DNA from 2 places in the Kyrpidia sp. genome. Region 2 is predicted to be linked to the other one. Evidence: predicted binding sites of a transcription regulator. Region 2 holds the regulator's gene; the other holds the start of a gene.

Region 1 (6,138 bases), on a different contig from region 2:
TGTCTAGCCCAATCGGAGAGTTTCATGAGACGATTGTACAACAGAAATATATGTTCGTCTATAGATGTTTATGAACTTCCAGGCTGTTGATCCCCCAACTCTTTTTGTATCTGCTTGTAGGACTGTTCGAAAATATATCGCCGAACGAAGCACTCGCGTTCAAGATCGGTCAGCGCCTGGTCCAGCACCTCGTACAGCCGTTCCTTGAGGGCCAGACGGATCAGCCTGGCCATCGCCTCATCTTCCGCCGACGGCACAGACCTCTGGGCCGTCCGGTCCGACACGGCTGTTTCCAGGCTCACGGCCTCCCGGAAAAACACGTGCTTGCCGCCGTACACTTTTCTGGCGACAAGGGTTTTCAGCCGGTTGTGCAGGAACATCTTCGCGAAGCCCTGGAACGGGCGCCCCGGCCGGTATTCTTTCACGGCGTTCCACAGTTCGATCCGCAAAACCTGAATCACTTCGTCCTCGGTATCGTTCGGGAGCCAGTATTTTGCGGCCAGCTTCTTCATGAGCGGTTGAAAGCGCGAGGCTAGTTCAGCAAATGCGTCCGGGTCTGTTTTGGCCTAACAGGCTAGCGCCGTGACACCGTCGTCCATAAAAAATCCCCCCTTCGCCTTATTGGCGGGGAGGGAGAAAAAAACGGCTTTTCGCCGTTTGAGGTGGGTTGAACCGTTCGATTATGGTCGATCATGTGAGTGTAAGGCTAATAGATTCAAGAGTTGGGATTAAGGGGAAAGCCTCCCTACCGTCGGCTTCTCCCCGCTTCCCCTGATCCTACCAACGGGTCGGTCAAGAGCTTTCACGGCATATTCTCGCCTCACTGTGGTATTCGACGATCTCTTGACCTCCCCCTCAAGGTCTCAAACTGCAAAGAGCCTTTTTAACCCTGTCCGCCCCAATAACTGCCTGGGGCTTTAAGGGAGCCCTTCTTTCTTTGGTCATACCGGGGTCAAACAGAATACTACCTGCCGGAAACGGCACCAGTCGCCGTGGGAGCCGGGGATCTGTCCCCGCGGTTGACCTCGTCCGACCCGTCCGTGCCCTGGGGCATTGCCGGATTCGCTCCGGGCACGACCGGTTTCAAGTGCAGGAATGCCCGAATCACTCCCAGTGCCAGAGGCAGAACACCGACGACAATAAAGACCGTATCCGGCACGATCCGTGCCCAGAGCAATGTGTAAACGAAGGGTTGGCGATAGAATGCCAGCTGACGGGCCGCCCAGAATCCCTGTTCCATCGTGGTTCGCAATTGCTCGACCCCGACCGGAAACAACGTCACCAACGCCATGCCGACAAGTCCAAGATTGAGTCCCCACGCTGCCCACTTGAACAATTTTTCCGGCCAAAACGCTCCCGGAACCAACCGGCGCAACGAAAACAACATGAGCGCGATGGCCAGCATCCCGTACACACCCATCATGGCGGTATGGCCATGGGTGGCCGTTAAGAACGAACCATGTTCGTAATAACTGACCACCGGCAGGTTGATCAGAAAACCGAAGACCCCTGCCCCGACCAGGTTCCAGACGGCCGTGGAAATCAAGAACCAGAAGGGCGCCTTATATGGAAAAACCCGGCCTCCGTCGCGAAGCATGCGGTACTGATCGTATGCTTCGGCAGCCAGCAGCGTCAGCGGCACCACCTCCAGGGCGGAGAAGCAAGCCCCCAGCCCCAGCCACATGGCCGGATCACCGATCCAATAATAATGGTGGCCGGTCCCGATCACGCCGCTTCCCATCAGGATCAAGATTTGAAAATACAGGGCCCGCACCGTGGAGGCCCGGGTCACCAGACCCATGGTCACCAACAGGAATCCGATGGCCACCACGGCAAACACTTCAAATACGCCTTCCACCCACAGGTGGATCACCCACCACCGCCAGTAGTCCGAGAAGGTAATGTGGGTTGTCGGATTCACCAAAAATGCGAAGATATAGAAACCAGGAATCGTCCACGCGCTGTAAAACAGCAGGTGCACGAGACCTCCCTTGTCCGTTTCCCGGCGCAGGCTATCCCGCAACCCCCGCCATACGATAAACAACCAGATGAGCAGCCCAGCGACCAGCAAAACCTGCCATACCCGTCCCATCTCTAAATAATTCCATCCCTGATTGCCGAACGTGAACCAGAACTTGCCCAGCAGCCCCTTGGCACCCAACCATTCCCCGGTAAAGCTGCCTGCCACCACGGCCACCAGAGCCCAGAACAGCACGTCCACCAGGATCCCTTGGCCTTTCGGCTCTCGACCACCGACGATCGGGGCGATGAAAAGACCCATGCCCAGCCAAGCCGTGGCGATCCAAAAGACGGCCGACTGTAAATGCCACGTTTTGGCAATATTGAAGGGAAGCCAATCAGCGATGGGCAGGCCGTAGAATCCGCTTCCCTCCACGTAATAATGAGCCATCAATCCACCCATCAGGACCTGAAAGAGAAACACCAGGCAGACAACGACAAAATATTTCCCGGTCTTTCTCTGGCTCACGGTGATCCCCTCCCTGTCCGGGCGGAGATCCGGGAACGAGGAGTCATAGGCACTCTGCATTTGCAATTTAAAATGGTTGTACACCCAGAGGATGATTGCCAGCATAAGAATGAGAAAAGCGACACTGGCCGCACTCCAGAACACGGCGTGGAATGTGTTCTCGTTCCCCGCTCCCGGCTCGTAGGGCCAGTTGTTGGTGTACGAATAGTCAAGCCCTGGACGGTTCACGGCGGAGAGCCACGCCGTCCAGAAGAAGTAGTCGGCCAAGCTGCGGATGTCCTCCGGGGACGCCTGGTTTAAACTTCCCGGCTGGAGTCCCCGGTCGGGATTGCCCAGGGTGAAAAGCTGGTTGTAATACGCTCGAACCTGATCCAAGGTCCGGCTTTGAGCCGGCGTGAGCGTCAGCGTGTCGGTTGCGGGATCGTAGCGGTTGACCCGAATCTCCGACTTCACCGCCTGGGACACCGCGGCCTGGCGGTCAGCAGTGAGCTTATCGTAAGAATTGCCGTACATCTCGTTCGCTTTCTCGTCCCTCATGGCGACAACCACCAAGTGCAGAGTCTCCGCCGTGAAATCGGGACCGAAAAAAGTGCCATTCCCCAGGATCGAACCGTAATCCATCAGGTCGTATTTTTGAAATACCTGTTGTCCATGAAGAAGATCTTGTTTCGACACCAGCGGTTGGTGATCCGTTCCGAGCATCGTGGGAATCGGTGCTTTTTCCTTATAAATCCAAAATCCTCCGGCCAACAGCACGGTGAAGCTGAGCAGGACGACGACTAATAGAATGTGTTTCCACAAGCCCGAGTCGCCGTGGTTTGACCTCCCCCGAAGAGCATCCACCTTAACCGCAGACATTGAACATCCCCCTTTCCTGCATAGCCGTATCTTGAGATGTATCGGGTCGGCCGACCGCAATCACACCGTAGCATGAAGCCCCACCCCCCCCCATGTGACAGTCGTCACATAAATGGCAGCGTTCACCAATTGTTCAAGGCTGCAGGTACACGAACGAACATATGATTCACACGGTTCGCCGGCAAAATAATCGCGAAAAAGCGTTGGGAGACGACACGATGGGCCCCGCCCCCATCCACCTCCTCGGAACTCCAAATCCGCCTTCCACTCTTTTGGCCATATTGTCAGTGAATTCGGATGACGGAACACGCGGTATCCCATTTAAGTTATCATCAACAAGCGGGTTTATGTATCCAACGTGGAACATAAAACCTCCTTGGTAGGAGGGAATCAATAAGAAAAGACTGCCAAGCAGAGTATCCCTTCACGATGAAAACCACTGTTAATTAACCCCGGCTTGGCGTTATTGCGCGTCCATATCGCGAGGCTCATACCTCCCATGATGCCCACAGTGAGCAAGGCCACCAGACTGGCGAGGGATGATAGGAGCAATTTGGTCGACATGCCGATATGATTAAATAATCCGAACACTATCCAATCCTCGCCGTCAAGACACCGTCAAGATGAGCCCCTGTTATTTCTATTTCACTTACGACGCAGTCACCGAGGCAAGAAGACTGGGATTAAAGGTTCGCTTGACTGTCGGGGAAGCATCCCGGACCTCCTGGAACACATTGAGACGGTGGCCCAAGCTGCATTGGCAGCAGGCGTGAATCGCATCAGTTTGGCGGATACGGTGGGCGTATGGGAGCCGCCAATTTGTCAGAAGTGGGTAGCCCGGGCCGTGCAGGAGTTGCGGTGACCGTTTGAAGTTCACTTACACAACGATCTGGGGCTTGCTGTCGCCAATGCCCTGTTTTCCATCGACGCCGGAGCGGTCGTGATTGACGTATCCATCATGGGAATGGGTGAGAGGGCCGGGATCGCGGATTTGATCCAGCTGTCGGTCGTCCTGCATACCTTGCATGGCGAACAGCGGTTTCCACTGCACAGGATCCCGGAATTGGGGCGAGCAGTTGGTCTTCTGACAGCGGTTCACCCCGACGCCCTGCGCCCCGTAGAGGGTCGCCATGCCTTTTATCGCGTTCACGGCGGACACCCCCGGGCAATGGATGTTCCACTGCGATATTCTCGACCACACTGTCCCCCAGTGAAGCGGCGGATGGATCGGCCCACCAAATGGCCTCTATGGGCGGTTCAATCACGTTCATCAACGTAATAAGTTACGCAGTTTATCGAAACCGGTGCCGACACCGGTGGCATACGGCGGACGGGAGCCGGGCATGAGGGGGATCATACTTTGCGGCGCTGGCGCCACCGGTGTACTACGACAGCCAAGAGAGGCACGGCAATCCCTGTGAATGTGAGGTATCCCCAACCCACATACATAACATATTCCAGAAACATTGATTCGTTCCGTATAAAAAAAATACTGCCCGCCCAGGCCAAAACCGCACCGCTCCATACAGCGGGCCGATAATGCCCTAGCCCAGTCCATTGGCTGATACCCGTTACTAAAGCATAGTGGATAAAAGAACACTGTAAAAAGATACCCACGACGACCCCCATCACGTAAAACGTATCCAATCGCTCCAGAAAATCGGCAATCCGAATCGTCCGCACCACCTCCAGGATGGGATAAAGAGAGTAAGCTGCGCTCGGGCCCAGTACCATGCAGATTGTAGGTTCCGCTACAAGCCCTGCTGACGTAATAATCAAAACCATGATTAAAAGATCTTTTCCCAACCGTTGTGGAACTGCCTCGCCCAGCTGCAGAACAAACAGCAACAGCCAAGCGTACATCCATACCACAATGCTGCCTCGCAGAATAGGCGTCCAGCCATCTGCTAAAACGGGGTGATAATGAGAAGGATCCGCATACTGCATGGAGAGTACCGATATAACCAGCGTAATACCCATCCCGATGGGCGTAATGGTCTCCCCCAATCTCCCAACTGCTTCCACACCTTGATATACTGCGTACGCAACGGGAATAAGGAACATCGCGTTCACAACATACTCCGGGGTCGAAGGCAGGACCGTGGTGGTCAGAAACAGGCCCACTTCGCGAAGAACGAAACATTCGACGACGAGCGTCATGATCAAAAACCACAAACTAGGGATCCTTCCCCACCACGGGCCGAAAGCTGTGTGACAGCCCTCAACCAGCGATTGTCCGGGAAACGTCTGTCGGAACCACGTAATCACCCCTGCCACGATTACCCCCTGAGGTATAAAAAGGAAAGGAACGATCCAAGCGTCTCGAACGGTGAATTGTCCAATGGCAAACGGCAATGTCAGAAACCCAGTACCCAGAAAGAGCCAAATGCTCAACATTACGAACTGTACGCGGGACAGTTGCTGTGTATGCATAGGCCCTCCAAGGATTTTCAATCTTTATCTTTTATGGCGGATCTTGTTCTGTCTGACCCGGCAGGGGCTTCGGTATACCCGCGCTCCTGGTCAAATCTACCGACTCCATGGTTTTTGGACGGTGGCGCATCTGCCACCACGGTGGCCTGGTAAATACATCTTTGATGTCGGGCCACATAAAGGGCGCAATCGGCGACAGGTACGGAACCCCAAAGGAACGCAGGGAAACCAGGTGAGTCCACAAGATGAGCACCGCGATAATGATCCCGTACAGACCAAGCACCCCGGCCATGATAGTCATGGGAAAACGCAAGATCCGCAGTGTAATGGCAATGTTGTAACTGGGTATGGTAAAAGAA
Region 2 (13,083 bases):
GGCGGAGGAGGCCGGTGTCGATGCCGTCCTGGTGGGCGATTCTCTCGGCATGACAGTGCTGGGGTATACGTCCACCATTCCGGTGACAATGGACGATATGGTTCACCACGCCCGGGCGGTGAGGCGGGGGCTGCAAAATACGCTTTTGGTGGTGGACATGCCTTTTTTGGCCCACCGGCTGAGCCTGGAAGAGACGCTGCGCAATGCCGGGCGCCTGCTGCAGGAAGGTGGGGCAGACGCGGTGAAGCTCGAGGGCGGACGTGAAGTGACGGACCGGGTGGCCGCCCTGACCGAGGCGGGCATTCCCGTCATGGGCCATATTGGACTGACTCCCCAATCGGTGCAGCAGCTAGGTGGGTATAAAGTGCAGGGCAGGGAGCCGGCGGCCGCGGAAAAGCTGCTCGAGGATGGCCGGCGTCTGGAGGAGGCGGGATGCTTTTCGTTAGTGGTGGAAGGCGTCCCCGAGGGACTCGGGGCTAAAATTAGCCGGGCCCTCTCCATACCGGTGATCGGGATCGGAGCGGGGGCGTACTGCGACGGACAGGTATTGGTGATTCATGATCTGTTGGGGTGGTCCTACGGGCCGAAACCGAAGTTTGTGAAGCGCTACGCTCATTTTGCCGAAGCGGCAGTGGGGGCTGTGCGTCAGTATGCGACAGAAGTTCGGGAAAGGCAGTTTCCGGATCCCGCCCACGTCTACGATCCCGAAAGCGGGGCGACGGTCAGGTGAAGGTGGCGGAGTCTGTTTCAGAAGTGAGGACCTGGGTGAATCAGCGGCGGGGCGAAGGGAGAACCATTGGGCTGGTGCCCACCATGGGATTTCTGCACGATGGCCACTTGTCCCTGGTGAAACGGGCGAAGGCGGCCGGCCACGCGGTGGTGATGAGCATATTTGTCAACCCGCTGCAGTTCGGACCCGGGGAAGATTATGATCGCTACCCAAGGGACATGGCCCGGGACCGGGCGCTGGCTGAGGGGACCGGGGTGGATCTTTTATTCACACCTTCCGTGGAGGAAATGTACCCCCGCGCTTTGCAGGTGACCCTTCGGGTGGGGGATTTGGCCAACCGATTGTGCGGACTGTCGCGCCCTGGGCACTTTGACGGCGTGGCGACCGTAGTTGCGAAATTGTTTCACATTGTTGAGCCGGACGAAGCCTTTTTCGGGGAAAAGGATTATCAGCAACTGAGGATCATCCAGACCATGGTGGAGGATTTGAATCTGCCGGTCAAGGTCATCGGTTGTCCCACGGTCCGGGAAGCCGACGGCTTGGCCATGAGTTCGCGCAACCGGTATTTGAGCCCGGAGGAGCGTCGGAGGGCGGCCGTTTTATCCAGGGCTTTGTTCGATGCCGCCCGTCGTTGCCGGGAAGGGACGACCCGGGCTGCTGAACTGGTGCAATCCGTGACGCAGCAATTGTCGTCGGCTGGGCTGGAAGTGGAGTACGTCTCCGCGGTGCGCGAGGAAGATCTCGGGCAGGTGGATCAGATCGATGAACCATGTCGGCTCCTGGCGGCGGTCCGGGTAGGTGACACCCGCCTGATCGACAATGTGGCTTTGGAGGCCGGGAAGGGGATGAAGCATGTTGCGGCATATGTTGATCGGTAAACTTCACCGAGCCCGGGTGACCGAAGCGAATTTGAACTATGTGGGGAGCATCACCATCGATGAGGATTTAATGGACGCGGCGGGAATCCTTCCGGGAGAGAGGGTCCAAGTGGTCAACAACCACAACGGAGCCCGTTTGGAGACTTATGTCATTCCAGGTCCCCGAGGCCAGGGAGATATCTGCCTGAACGGTGCCGCCGCTAGGTGGGCCCAACCCGGGGATGTGGTGATTATCATGGCGTACGGATGGATGGACGAACAAGAGGCAGTTCGGCACCGGCCGAAGGTTGTCGTTTTGGACGAGGAGAACCGGGTGTTGGGGCGGATCGCCGAAGAGGCGGGCGGGGAAATACCGGTGAAGTTTGGATAAGGACTCGGATAAATTCCTCCCCCCGGGCGACACTAAGGTTTACGGAACCATGGTCACCCGGGGGAGGGTTTGTGATGTCCGAGTCTTTTTCGGAACTCTTTGATGAATTAGGGCGCATCGAACAACGTTTGTCCGATGAGGGGCCGGGTCCAGAGTTGGTCGAGGAACTCGGGGCTCTCCGGGCCCAGGCGGACGAGTGGATGGAAAACTGGCTCGTTTTGGAAGATCGGATTGCCGAGCTCTGCGAACGGTTTGGTCTCGATCTGGATCTCGATGCGAGCCCGATCAACCACGAGAACGCCCCTTCGAATGTGGCACCGGAGACAGGACCCATTTCACCCGCACCGTACCCCCCTAAGCCGGAGGGGAGCGACGGGATTTCCATGGTTTGGCACATCCCACCTCACTTGGACAGCGAGGCTCTCGTGCGCACTTTCCGCAAAGGAATCGGGTTTTTTGATCTATGGATGTACCAGGAGGCTGCGGAAGAACTGGAGAAAGTGCTCAAGCAGACCGGGGATTTTCCCGTGGCGCGACTGTACCTCGCCCTCGCCTACATCGCTCGGGGGAGGGGTCGCGAAGCAGAGCCTCACTTGCAAATCCTGCTCTCCACAGAACAAAGTCCCTGGATCCTAACGAGCGTCCGTCACGCCCGAGCTCATGTGTATGCCGAGCAAGGGCGGTGGCGGGAAGCGGCCGAGGATCTGGTTCTGGCGGTGGAAGGAGGCCGGGGAGTCCCGATCCTTCATTACAATCTGGCTGTGGCCTTGATTCGCGTGGGCGATTGGGAGAGGGCCATTGAGGAACTGATCAATGTGTTGGAAGTGGATTCCCGAGACGAAGAGGCGTGGTTGGTGGGAATCGCCGTTCTAAAACGGTTGGGGAGATTCCGCTTAGCGATCTCCTGGGCTCTTCACGGATATCGGTTGTTGCCGGATTCCTGGAGAATTGGAAAAGAGTTGGCGATCCTGTTGGACTACTTTGGTCGCTTGGAAGAAGCTGCCCGCATATGGAAGCGTTTGTTGCGGCTTCAACCCCGGGATCCGGATTTGTGGAGCGGTTGGGGGTGGACCCGCTGGCGCCAAGGGGACCGACTCAGCGCCCGGGGGGCTTGGAAAAAAGCTGCCTCCCTGGACGGAAAAGCGGGTCAGGTTTTGCTGTACTTGGGCTGGGCTGCCCTGGAAGTCGGGGACCGGATCGGAGCCTGGCGATACCTGGAACGAGCGGAACAAGATGAGACGGTGAAAAATGCGGCCCATGCTGCGATGGGGTGGATCGCAAAGGCCAAAGGCCAGGGGGCGGGTTCTCTGAGTTGTCGGAACGAGCCGGCGGAAGTCGGCCCACAGGAGCTGGACAGTAAACCCAGTGGACACGGGTATTAACAGAATATATATTATGTAAACCAAACCGATTCGAACGGCGGTGGGGCTTTACCCCCACCGGTTCAATCTGCTCATTCCAGATCTCGGAGCTTGTGATACAATAAAGCACAAAACTGCTCAATATATCGGAGGGAAAGACGTGTTGCAAGGGAAGACTCCGGTTGTATCCCAAGCAGTCGTCAGGAGATTGCCAATTTATTTGCGTTATTTGCAACAATTGCAGGCTCGTGAAGTGGATACGGTGTCTTCCCAGGAAATGGGCCGGGACCTCGATATCAATCCCGCTCAGATCCGCAAAGATCTCGCATATTTCGGCGAGTTTGGACGGAAGGGCATCGGTTATCACGTTCCTTATTTGATTGAAAAGATTCGCCAGATCCTAAAATTGGATCGCAACCTCCCGGTGGCTTTGGTGGGCGCCGGACATCTTGGAATTGCTTTGAGTAATTATAGCCGACTCCGGCGGAGTGAGCTTGCTATTGCTGCGATTTTTGACAAAGACCCCCGCAAGATCGGCCTGGCGGTGGCGGGGTTGACCGTTCAGGGGATGGACGATTTTGAAACCCGGGTTCGAGAGCAAGGGATTCGGATCGGGATCGTGGCGGTTCCTGCGCCGGAAGCCCAGGCTGTGGCAAACCGCATGGTGGAGGCCGGTATTGTGGGCATTCTGAATTTTGCACCCGCAACATTGCGCACTCCTCCCACGGTACATGTGCGCTATTCAGACGTGACCAGTGAGCTTCAAGCTCTCGCATATTATGTTCGTTGAGCCATATGTTTCTGGGCATGGCTGGGTGCCTGTCGGCGAGACTAAAAGCAAGGAATCGCCGACGAGGTGAGGGGCGGGTGGCCTGGATCAAGCCGATGGAACCGGTTCGCCGGACGCGGGTGGAGGAGAAAGGATACTGGGCACAAGTGAAGTTCGATGGGGTTCGTCTCATGGCCGCCAGCCGAGAGGGCCGGGTCATCCTCTATAACCGCAAGGGGTGCGATCGAACCGCCCATTATCCGGAACTACAAAGCATGAAAGAGATTGCACAGGAGTTTTACCTCGATGGAGAATTGATCGCCCCGGACGGTTCGGGTCGGCCGGATTTTCCGACTTTGATCCGCCGGGACCTGGCGGATCCCCAGCGGGCGGCTGGTTTGGCGCCGGTGATTCCGATTCAGTACATCCCTTTTGATGTCCTGGGATGGGAAGGTCAATGGCTGTTGGACCGACCCATTGAAGAGAGGTTCGAATATTTAAGAAATATTCCCGCGTCACCATGGGTGGTTCCGGCTCAGGCGTGGCTGAACGGGGCGGAGCTTCTGTGGGCCGAGGTGAAGCAAAGGGAATTGGAAGGCATCGTCGTGAAACGAGAGGGCAGTCCGTATGTGCCCGGCCGGGCATCCCCTTTGTGGCAAAAGGTGAAACATCGGCGAACCCTGCGGGTTTGGGTAGGGGGAGTGGTGATCCGCGAGGGACAGGTGCGCAGTCTTTGTATCGGACGCAAAGACGAGCAAGGCCGGTTGTATTACATCGGCAACGTAGGCTCCGGGCTGGGGGCCTTGGACGCCGATGTGGTGATCCAAGGATCCCGGCATCTGTGGCGCAAAGATTCCCCTTTTGTGAACCAAAAGGATCTTCCAGGGGTTATTTTTTGGGAGCCGGAGCTTCAGGCGGACGTCGAGTATGCAGAATGGACCCCGGAAGGGCGGCTGCGTCAACCCTCCTTAAAAGGGTTTGTGTCAGGCCACTGACTCAAGGGGATCTGTACAGATGTTGAGAAGGTGTGGTGGACGGGCGTGAAAAAGGTTCTGCCTCAAAACCTGGGCAAGGTTCTGTGGCCCGGTGGGTTCACCAAAGGGGACCTTCTCGAATATTTGGCGACCGTGGCAACTGTTATGATCCCGCACCTCAAGGATCGGCCGGTCACGGTCATTCGCTACCCGGATGGAATTGAAGAAGAAGGTTTTTTTCAGAAACATCCTCCCCCCGGAACACCGGACTGGGTGACGCGGGTAACGATAGGGGAAGGGGAGGCCATCGTTATCGACCGCCTGGAAACGTTGCTATGGCTGGGGCAGCTCGGTGCGATCGAATACCACGTGACCTTTAGCCGGTTCCCCGCCGTAGACCGGCCGACTTATTTGGTGTTTGATTTGGACCCGAGTGTGGAAGGATTTGCCACCGTCTGCCGGGTGGCCTTGATGATCCGGGATGTTCTAACCCGGCTCGGGCTCCCATCATACCCCAAGACCTCCGGAGCCACGGGAATTCAAGTATACGTTCCCATCCACGGGTCCGTCACTTTTGAGCAAACGCGGCCACTGATGAGAACCATTGCCAAGTACTGCGAACACCGTGCCCCAGAGTTGATCACGACAGAACGTCGGGTGAGAGCACGGGGGAATCGAGTGTATATCGACTATCTTCAACACGCGCCGAACAAGACATTGATCGCTCCGTATTCCCCCCGGGCCGTACCGACTGCGGCAGTTTCCGCCCCTCTTCAGTGGGAAGAGGTAGAACGAGGGATGGCACCCGAAAACTGGACAATCGCGACCATGGCCAAACGGCTAAAAAAAATGGGAGATTTATTCGCCCCGGTTCTCGATCCTGGAGTGGATATTCGGCCGTTGCTCCAACATTTAGACGAGTTATCATCAAAAAGAAGTCCTTGACAAACCTCGTCACTCCTGCATACAAATGATAGGTGAAACAGAGATGGGAGTGGAAGCTGAGGGGCGATGGCGATGAAACTCGAACGCCTGACCAAAGAACCGGTGCTCAAACCGAATCCCCATCATGACTGGGAACGGTCGGCGGTATTTAACTGCGCGGTGGTGGTGGACCGAGGGCTGATTCATCTCATTTATCGCGCCACAGACCTGCCCTGTCATCAAAAATATGGGGATTACGTTTCTCGTCTCGGTTATGCGGTCAGCCGGGATGGACTGGCATTTTGGCGGTTCGACCGACCTCTTTTGGATCCTCAAGAGGGGCAAGAGCAGCGCGGGCTGGAAGATCCGAGGATCGTCAAGCTCGATGATCGATTTTACATGATGTACACCGGGTATGGCGGGCGTTTTCCAGGGGATTATCGCATCTGCCTCGCCACTTCCCGGAATCTCATTGATTGGGAGCGCCACGGGGTGGTACTGGATGAGCCCAATAAAGACGCTTCCTTGTTTCCCGAGCGCATCGGTGGCCGTTATGTGATGCTGCATCGGCGTTTTCCGGATATCTGGCTGGCCTTTTCGGACGACATGGTTCACTGGACGGATCATGTCTCGATCCTATCTCCGATTTCACATACCTGGGAATCGGCCCGATTGGGCGTCGCGGGCCCGCCCATCAAAACGGTTCATGGATGGCTCCTGGTGTACCATGCGGCGGATGACCAAAACGTCTATCGACTGGGGGCGGCGTTGTTGGATTTAAAAGATCCGACCCGGGTGATTGCCCGCCAGGACGGCCCCCTTCTTGAACCGGAGTTGGATTGGGAATGCAGGGGATGGATACCGAATGTGGTATTTAGCTGTGGCCACGCCGAGATGCCGGATGACTACTATTTCTATTACGGCGGAGCGGATACGGTGATCGGGGTTGCGAAATTGGCGAAGAAGGACGTCCGCTTTTCGTGAGGGACGTCCTTGACTTTTATAGGTGGCCTTGATTAAATGTGTTCGACAGGCGGATCTGATCGGCGATGCCCATAGATAGGTGGGACCGGGGTTGCGAGCATTGGGATGGAATGACGGAGAACTGTTGATTCTCGATCAAACCCGCTTGCCGCTCGAGGAACGCTGGGTGCACTGTCGCACCGTCGAAGAAGTGGCGGAAGCGATTGAAGCGATGCGGGTTCGAGGGGCGCCGGCAATCGGAGTGGCGGCAGCGTTCGGCGTGGTGCTGGGGGCACAAAAGGCCGTGGAACAAGGTCGCCGGATCTCGGCAGCGGTTCGCGAGGCGGTGGCGCGGCTCGCCGCCACCCGGCCGACGGCTGTCAATCTTTTTTGGGCCCTGAGCCGCATGGAGAAAGTGGCCGAGGTGGCCGGGGAAGGCCGAGAGGCCGTGGCTCGGCTTGAGCGCGAGGCCGAAGCGGTCATGCGTGAGGACGAGCGGGTGAATCGAAGGATTGGCCGCTGGGGGGCGGAGTTGATCCCCCAACGGGCCCGTATTCTGACGCATTGTAACACCGGAGCCTTGGCGACGGCCGCCTACGGAACAGCTTTGGGGGTAATTCGGGCCGCCCGAGAAGAGGGAAAAGAGGTCCAGGTTTGGGTGGACGAAACGAGACCCTTTTTTCAGGGTGCCCGGCTGACAGCTTATGAGTTAGTCCAAGAAGGAATTGAAGGGACGATCATTACGGACTCCACGGCGGCAGCCCTCATGGCAAAAGGCTGGGTGGATCTCGTAATTGTGGGGGCCGACAGGGTGGCGGCCAACGGTGACGTCGCGAATAAGATCGGGACTTACGGGTTGGCAATCGCTGCCCGGTATCATGGGATCCCCTTTTATGTCGCTGCCCCGACATCGACTTTCGACGGGTCACTAGCCGATGGACGGGCAATCCCCATCGAGGAGCGGAATCCGGACGAAGTCCTTCAGGTGGCTGGAGTCCGCATGGCTCCGCCAGGGGCGTCGGCTTTGCACTTGGCTTTCGATGTGACCCCGCATTCGTTAATAGACGCACTGATCACAGAAAAGGGAGTGCTTCGTCCACCCCTTCCTGATGCCGTTCAAGGCTTGTTGCGGGGCGGAACGTGATAGATATTTGAACAGCGATGGGCGTACAATGGTGGTGAACGGTACGCCGGGCATCGGTGACAAAGGGGTGGAATGGTGGTGCGCACCCGGATCATAGGCGGGGTGGTGATACCCGTCACGGAATCGGGATTGTGGTATGAGAATGGGCACGTGGTGGTGGAGGATGGGAGAATTGTAGCTGTCGGCCCTGGAGAGGGTCCTCCGGTGCCGGGGGAGGCAGTGGTAAACGCGGCGGGGAAGTACGTTTTGCCAGGCTTTGTGAATGCTCACGGTCACGCCGCCATGGCGTTGTTGCGGGGTTATGCGGATGACTTGCCCCTCATGGACTGGCTCCAGAAAAAGGTGTGGCCCATCGAGGATCGATTGACGGGGGAAGACATCTACTGGGGGACCATGTTGGCACTGTTGGAGATGATTGAGGGCGGAATTACCACTTTTGCGGACATGTATTTTCATATGGATCGAGTGGCGGAGGCCGTGGCCCAAGCCGGGGTTCGGGGGGTGTTATCCCGGGGAATTATCGGGACCGGTCCGGATGAAGGTCGGGGAGCCATCCGGGAAAGCCGGGAGTTTGCAAGCCGCTGGCACGGGGCTGAGGGAGGGCGGATCACCGTGACGCTGGGTCCCCATGCTCCCTACACGTGTCCTCCGGCGGTGTTGCGCCAGGTCGCCGAAGTGTCGGCGGAACTGGGTGTCGGGATCCAAATTCACCTTTCTGAGACCCGTTCGGAAGTGGAGCAGATCGCGGCCTCCCATGGAAAATCCCCGGTGGACGTATGTGCGGAAGCCGGTCTTTTCGAGCGGCCCACCGTGGTGGCCCATGCCGTGCATCTGACGGAGGCGGACATCGACCTTATGGCGCGCTTTGATGTCCGGGTGGCCCACAACCCGGGTTCGAATCTAAAATTGGGGAGCGGTGTGGCTCCTTTGCCGAAGTTGTTACAACGAGGCGTTGTGGTGGGACTGGGGACGGATGGGGCGGCGAGCAACAACAATCTCGATCTCCTGGAAGAAATCCGTTTGGCGGCGTTGATACATAAGGGGGTCGGGGAAGATCCGATTGCGGTGGACGCAGATACCGCTCTCGCTTTGGGGACGCGTGAAGGGGCTCGAGCGCTATTTCTGGAAGAGGGTGCGGGCACCTTGGCACCCGGCGCGCCGGCCGATCTGATCTTCATGGACGGGTCCGGCCCCCATCTGTTGCCGCTGTACAATCCCATCAGCCAGGTCGTCTACGCGGCCAAGTCCGGGGATGTCACAGATGTGATGTGCGACGGCCGTTGGCTGTTGCGCGACCGCCAGCATCAAACCTTGGACCGGGATAAAATCCTGTTTCATGTAGGTCGGATTGTTGAAGGGTTTACCCGCTGAAGGACGGGGGCCGGACCGCTTGTGGCGGCCCGGTTGAACCCGCGGGTCATACGCGATCGGAACGATGGGGGTGTGCGGTGCCCGGCACCGGGGGCCGGAGGCTGACCTCGAAGATCGAGGACCACCCGTGATAAATCGGGTGTAACGACAACGTGTCAAAGGCGTCCGGTGTTCCCTCTTGTGAGGATTCCCGGGTCGCCGGAGGGGCGCTGCTCGGCTCAGAGGACGGAACGGGTGACTGGACCACTTCTTCATCCCCCCTCCCGGTGGGTTTAGTATCACTCGTTGGGACGCGGATATGTCGATTTTGATTTCCAGGCTTGGATGGTGAGGCGGAAAGCATGGGGGATCAAGACCAACTGAAGGTGATCGGGGTGTTTCGCACCGAGGGGGGCGAGGAACTGTATAAATTCGTGGATTTTCTCAACCGCACCCTTAAGGAGCGCGGACTGGTGTTCGGCATGGCCCGGGGGGATCACCCGGGACAATTCGTCATCACGGTGTATGAGACGTGAAACGCTCGGTTGTGGTGATTCTGGCCTTGGGGATTGTCGCAGCCGGGGCGATCGGGAGCGGTCTGTGGTATGCGGAGCAGCAGTCCCTGGCTGCCAAGCCCGACGTGCACGCCGCAGGGGACATGTTGGTGAAAAGAGGACTTCTTTCTCGAATTGATCGCGTGGATTATTATTCGGCGGGTCCGGTCTTTTACGTGTATACCGGCGTCGACGACAGCGGTCGGGTGGCCTACGTCTGGGTTCAAGGCGGGCAGCCGGTGATGAAGCAATACGCCAACGACGGGCTGAGTGCGACCCAGGCGATGCGAGCTGCCGCAGCGGCCCAACCGCCTTTGGTGCAGTTGATCCATGCGGTGCCTGGCCTGACGGAGCCGGGAGCTTCTGGACCGGGGGATCCGCCTGGAACCAGCTCCCAGCGACGGGTGCTCTGGGAATTGTTCGGCCTGACCCGCCAAGGGGCTTACGAGTACGTTTATGTGGATTTTCATACTGGAGCCGTGGTGCGGACCTATTTGTTGGAATCGTAGAAAGCCGCGATCACAGGGTGGAATGTAACGAATTGGTAATGAAGCGGCGGGCTAAATATGATATACTAATTGGGCATACTGTTTATGTTAACTATGTTGATTTCCAGGAACCCATCATGAGGGAGACGGCTGAATGTCGAGATTTCGCTTTCTTGTGGCCGGCCTTGCTTTTGTTGTGACCCTCGGGATCTTTATTACCGGGTGGAATCTGTACCGAACCTACGGATTGATTCGACCCGTTGAACAGCAGGTGCAAGAAATTCCGGGGGTGGAGCAGGTGACGGTGTTGCTGGAGGGGAAGGGGGCCGTGGTTCGGGTGACCTTGGGAGCGGTGGACGATTTAAAGTCCACGTACCGGGCGATCGAACAGACGGCGACAGATCGTCTCGGAGTTCAGACGACGGTGGAGGTACGGGGTCATTCTAGCCCGGCCTTGGACCGTTGGTGGGACGAGCAACAGCCCCTCCTGTACGAAGATCTCGAAAAATCGAGTTTTCGGGACCTGGTAAAGGCCCTTGAGGATAGTGCGGCCAGGCGTCATTATCAGTGCCGGGTCACGATGGACGCGAACCGCATTTATGTGCAGGTCAGTGATCAGCGGTCGTTCCTCTATCAGGTGGTGCCGTACCGAATGATGGGCACCGCTCTCCCGTCTGCGGTGCAAAAGGGGTGAGGGACATTGGTGGAAATCGCGATTGGGGCGGGCGTTGCCTTTCTTCTCTTTCTCGGGTATTTGGGCGTGAATGTGCTTCCCATCATTCTGTTGGGCGTGTTTCTCAGTGTGGCGTATTTGCTGTGGGATCGGCGTGGGCCTACCGCCGCAGGACGGGTGGAGGCCCCGGTGCGGCATACTGTGAATTTTGATGAGATCGGCGGTCAGGAGCACGCGAAGCGGGAACTGATGGAGGCTTTGGATTTTCTTCGCTACCGGGACAAGATCCGACAACTGGGAATTCGCCCCCTTAAGGGAATTCTGCTCACCGGTCCGCCAGGAACAGGAAAAACTTTGATGGCCAAGGCAGCGGCCACTTATACCGATTCGTCCTTTGTGTCCGCCTCCGGAAGTGAGTTCGTAGAAATGTACGTGGGTGTAGGGGCACAACGGGTTCGGGATCTGTTCCGGCGGGCCCGACAGTCGGCGCGAAAGGAAGGAAAGGATAGCGCCATTGTGTTTATCGACGAAATCGATGTGATCGGGGGGCGGCGAGGAAATCACAGCCACCAGGAGTACGACCAGACCCTGAATCAACTGCTCACGGAGATGGACGGGATGCAAACGACGGCCCACCCTTTGGTCTTGGTCATGGCGGCCACCAACCGGGTGGATATTCTCGATCCCGCTTTGCTTCGGCCCGGGCGGTTTGACCGGATCATCAAGGTCGACATGCCCGATAAAGAAGGACGCTTGCATATTCTCCGGATTCAGACGCGCAATAAGCCCCTCGCTAAGTCGGTGGACCTCGAACAGGTGGCCCGGGAGACCTTCGGGTTCAGCGGGGCCCAGTTGGAAAGTTTGGCCAACGAGGCGGCGATCATGGCATTGCGAGAAGGGCGGGATGAGGTGGAACAGCGCCATTTTCGCGATGCCGTCGACAAAGTGTTGATGGGGGAAAGAACGGGACGCATTCCCAGCCGAGAGGAATTGGTCCGGGTGTCGGTACACGAATTGGGACATGCCATCGTCAGTGAGACGGTGCGGCCGGGCTCGGTGTCCCACATCACCATTTCTCCCCGGGGGAATGCTCTGGGTTATGTGCGTCAGGTGCCGGAAGGTGATACGTATCTGTATACGAAGGATCAACTGGATGGGCAGATCATGGTGGCCCTCGCCGGGGCGGTGGCGGAGGAATTGGTGTACGGAAACCGCAGTACTGGGGCGCAAAACGACTTCGAGCAGGCCTCCCGATTGGCCAGAACCGAAGTGGAGTGCGGGTTGTCCGGACTGGGGATCGTGGATGCCGAGAATTTGCCCCAGAACCTGCTGGATGAGGAAGTTCGCCGGATTTTGGCGGAAAGGGAACAAAAGACCCGGGAGATTCTAAAGACCTATCGAACGATCCTGGAAGAGATGAGCACAGTCCTGGTTCAGGAGGAAAACTTGGACGGAGAGCTGTTCCGGCGACGTTTGTCCGAGGTAAAAGGGAATCTGTCGAATGTCGGCTGACACCTGGCGGGCGCCGGGAGAAATGGGAGGACGGGCGCCCTTTCGACAGAATTCGTCAACGTAGGCCGCGTTCGGAGGCCGCCAGTCCTCCGGGACGACTTTGCAGTCCCCCTTCCTTCGTCGTATGCTGAAGTGGCGACGAGTGTGCGGCGGAATAAAGAGGGGGTCAAGCAGCGTGTCACAAAGCGGTGATCCAACAGGGGTAGGAGCTGTCGCTCGGTTGCTCCAAGAGTCGGCAATGGCTATTCCCGTTTATCTACTGGCGTGGTACAAAGAGATCGGCATGTACGACCAAGAGCTGGCGCTCATCCTGCACCTGGTCTACATGAAGGAGCGGGAGAACACGATATTTCCCACTTATGCGGAACTCGCCAGGCGCATGACCGCCACGGA

Evidence for each region. Region 2 encodes Rex, which represses fermentation and respiration genes when NADH is low (regulators of the CRP and FNR family bind a similar motif). Its sites were predicted from a motif close to TTGTGAAATATTTCACAA; they were not measured.
Region 1: a site for Rex is predicted at 3,439-3,456, ahead of K6T64_RS15805 (nitric-oxide reductase large subunit). Genes of this name have one in related genera too.

The regions. Positions count from the first base shown of each region.
Region 1 is NZ_JAILZZ010000081.1:208-6,345, forward strand. Features, by position in the region: partial or broken gene K6T64_RS15800 (sigma-70 family RNA polymerase sigma factor) at 69-539, opposite strand; gene K6T64_RS15805 (nitric-oxide reductase large subunit) at 965-3,346, opposite strand; partial or broken gene K6T64_RS16950 (hypothetical protein) at 4,269-4,364, shown strand; gene K6T64_RS16955 (multicopper oxidase domain-containing protein) at 4,477-4,560, shown strand; gene K6T64_RS15815 (GerAB/ArcD/ProY family transporter) at 4,700-5,779, opposite strand; partial or broken gene K6T64_RS15820 (spore germination protein) at 5,811-6,138, opposite strand, start outside.
Region 2 is NZ_JAILZZ010000001.1:76,174-89,256, forward strand. Features, by position in the region: gene panB (3-methyl-2-oxobutanoate hydroxymethyltransferase) at 1-730, shown strand, start outside; gene panC (pantoate--beta-alanine ligase) at 727-1,608, shown strand; gene panD (aspartate 1-decarboxylase) at 1,583-1,978, shown strand; gene K6T64_RS00420 (tetratricopeptide repeat protein) at 2,053-3,360, shown strand; gene K6T64_RS00425 (redox-sensing transcriptional repressor Rex) at 3,500-4,129, shown strand; gene K6T64_RS00430 (ATP-dependent DNA ligase) at 4,207-5,103, shown strand; gene ligD (non-homologous end-joining DNA ligase) at 5,149-6,027, shown strand; gene K6T64_RS00440 (beta-1,2-mannobiose phosphorylase) at 6,100-6,990, shown strand; gene mtnA (S-methyl-5-thioribose-1-phosphate isomerase) at 7,082-8,113, shown strand; gene K6T64_RS00450 (amidohydrolase) at 8,186-9,484, shown strand; gene K6T64_RS00455 (YpmA family protein) at 9,826-9,999, shown strand; gene K6T64_RS00460 (hypothetical protein) at 9,996-10,526, shown strand; gene K6T64_RS00465 (molecular chaperone TorD family protein) at 10,660-11,199, shown strand; gene K6T64_RS00470 (AAA family ATPase) at 11,209-12,690, shown strand; gene K6T64_RS00475 (DnaD domain-containing protein) at 12,866-13,083, shown strand, end outside.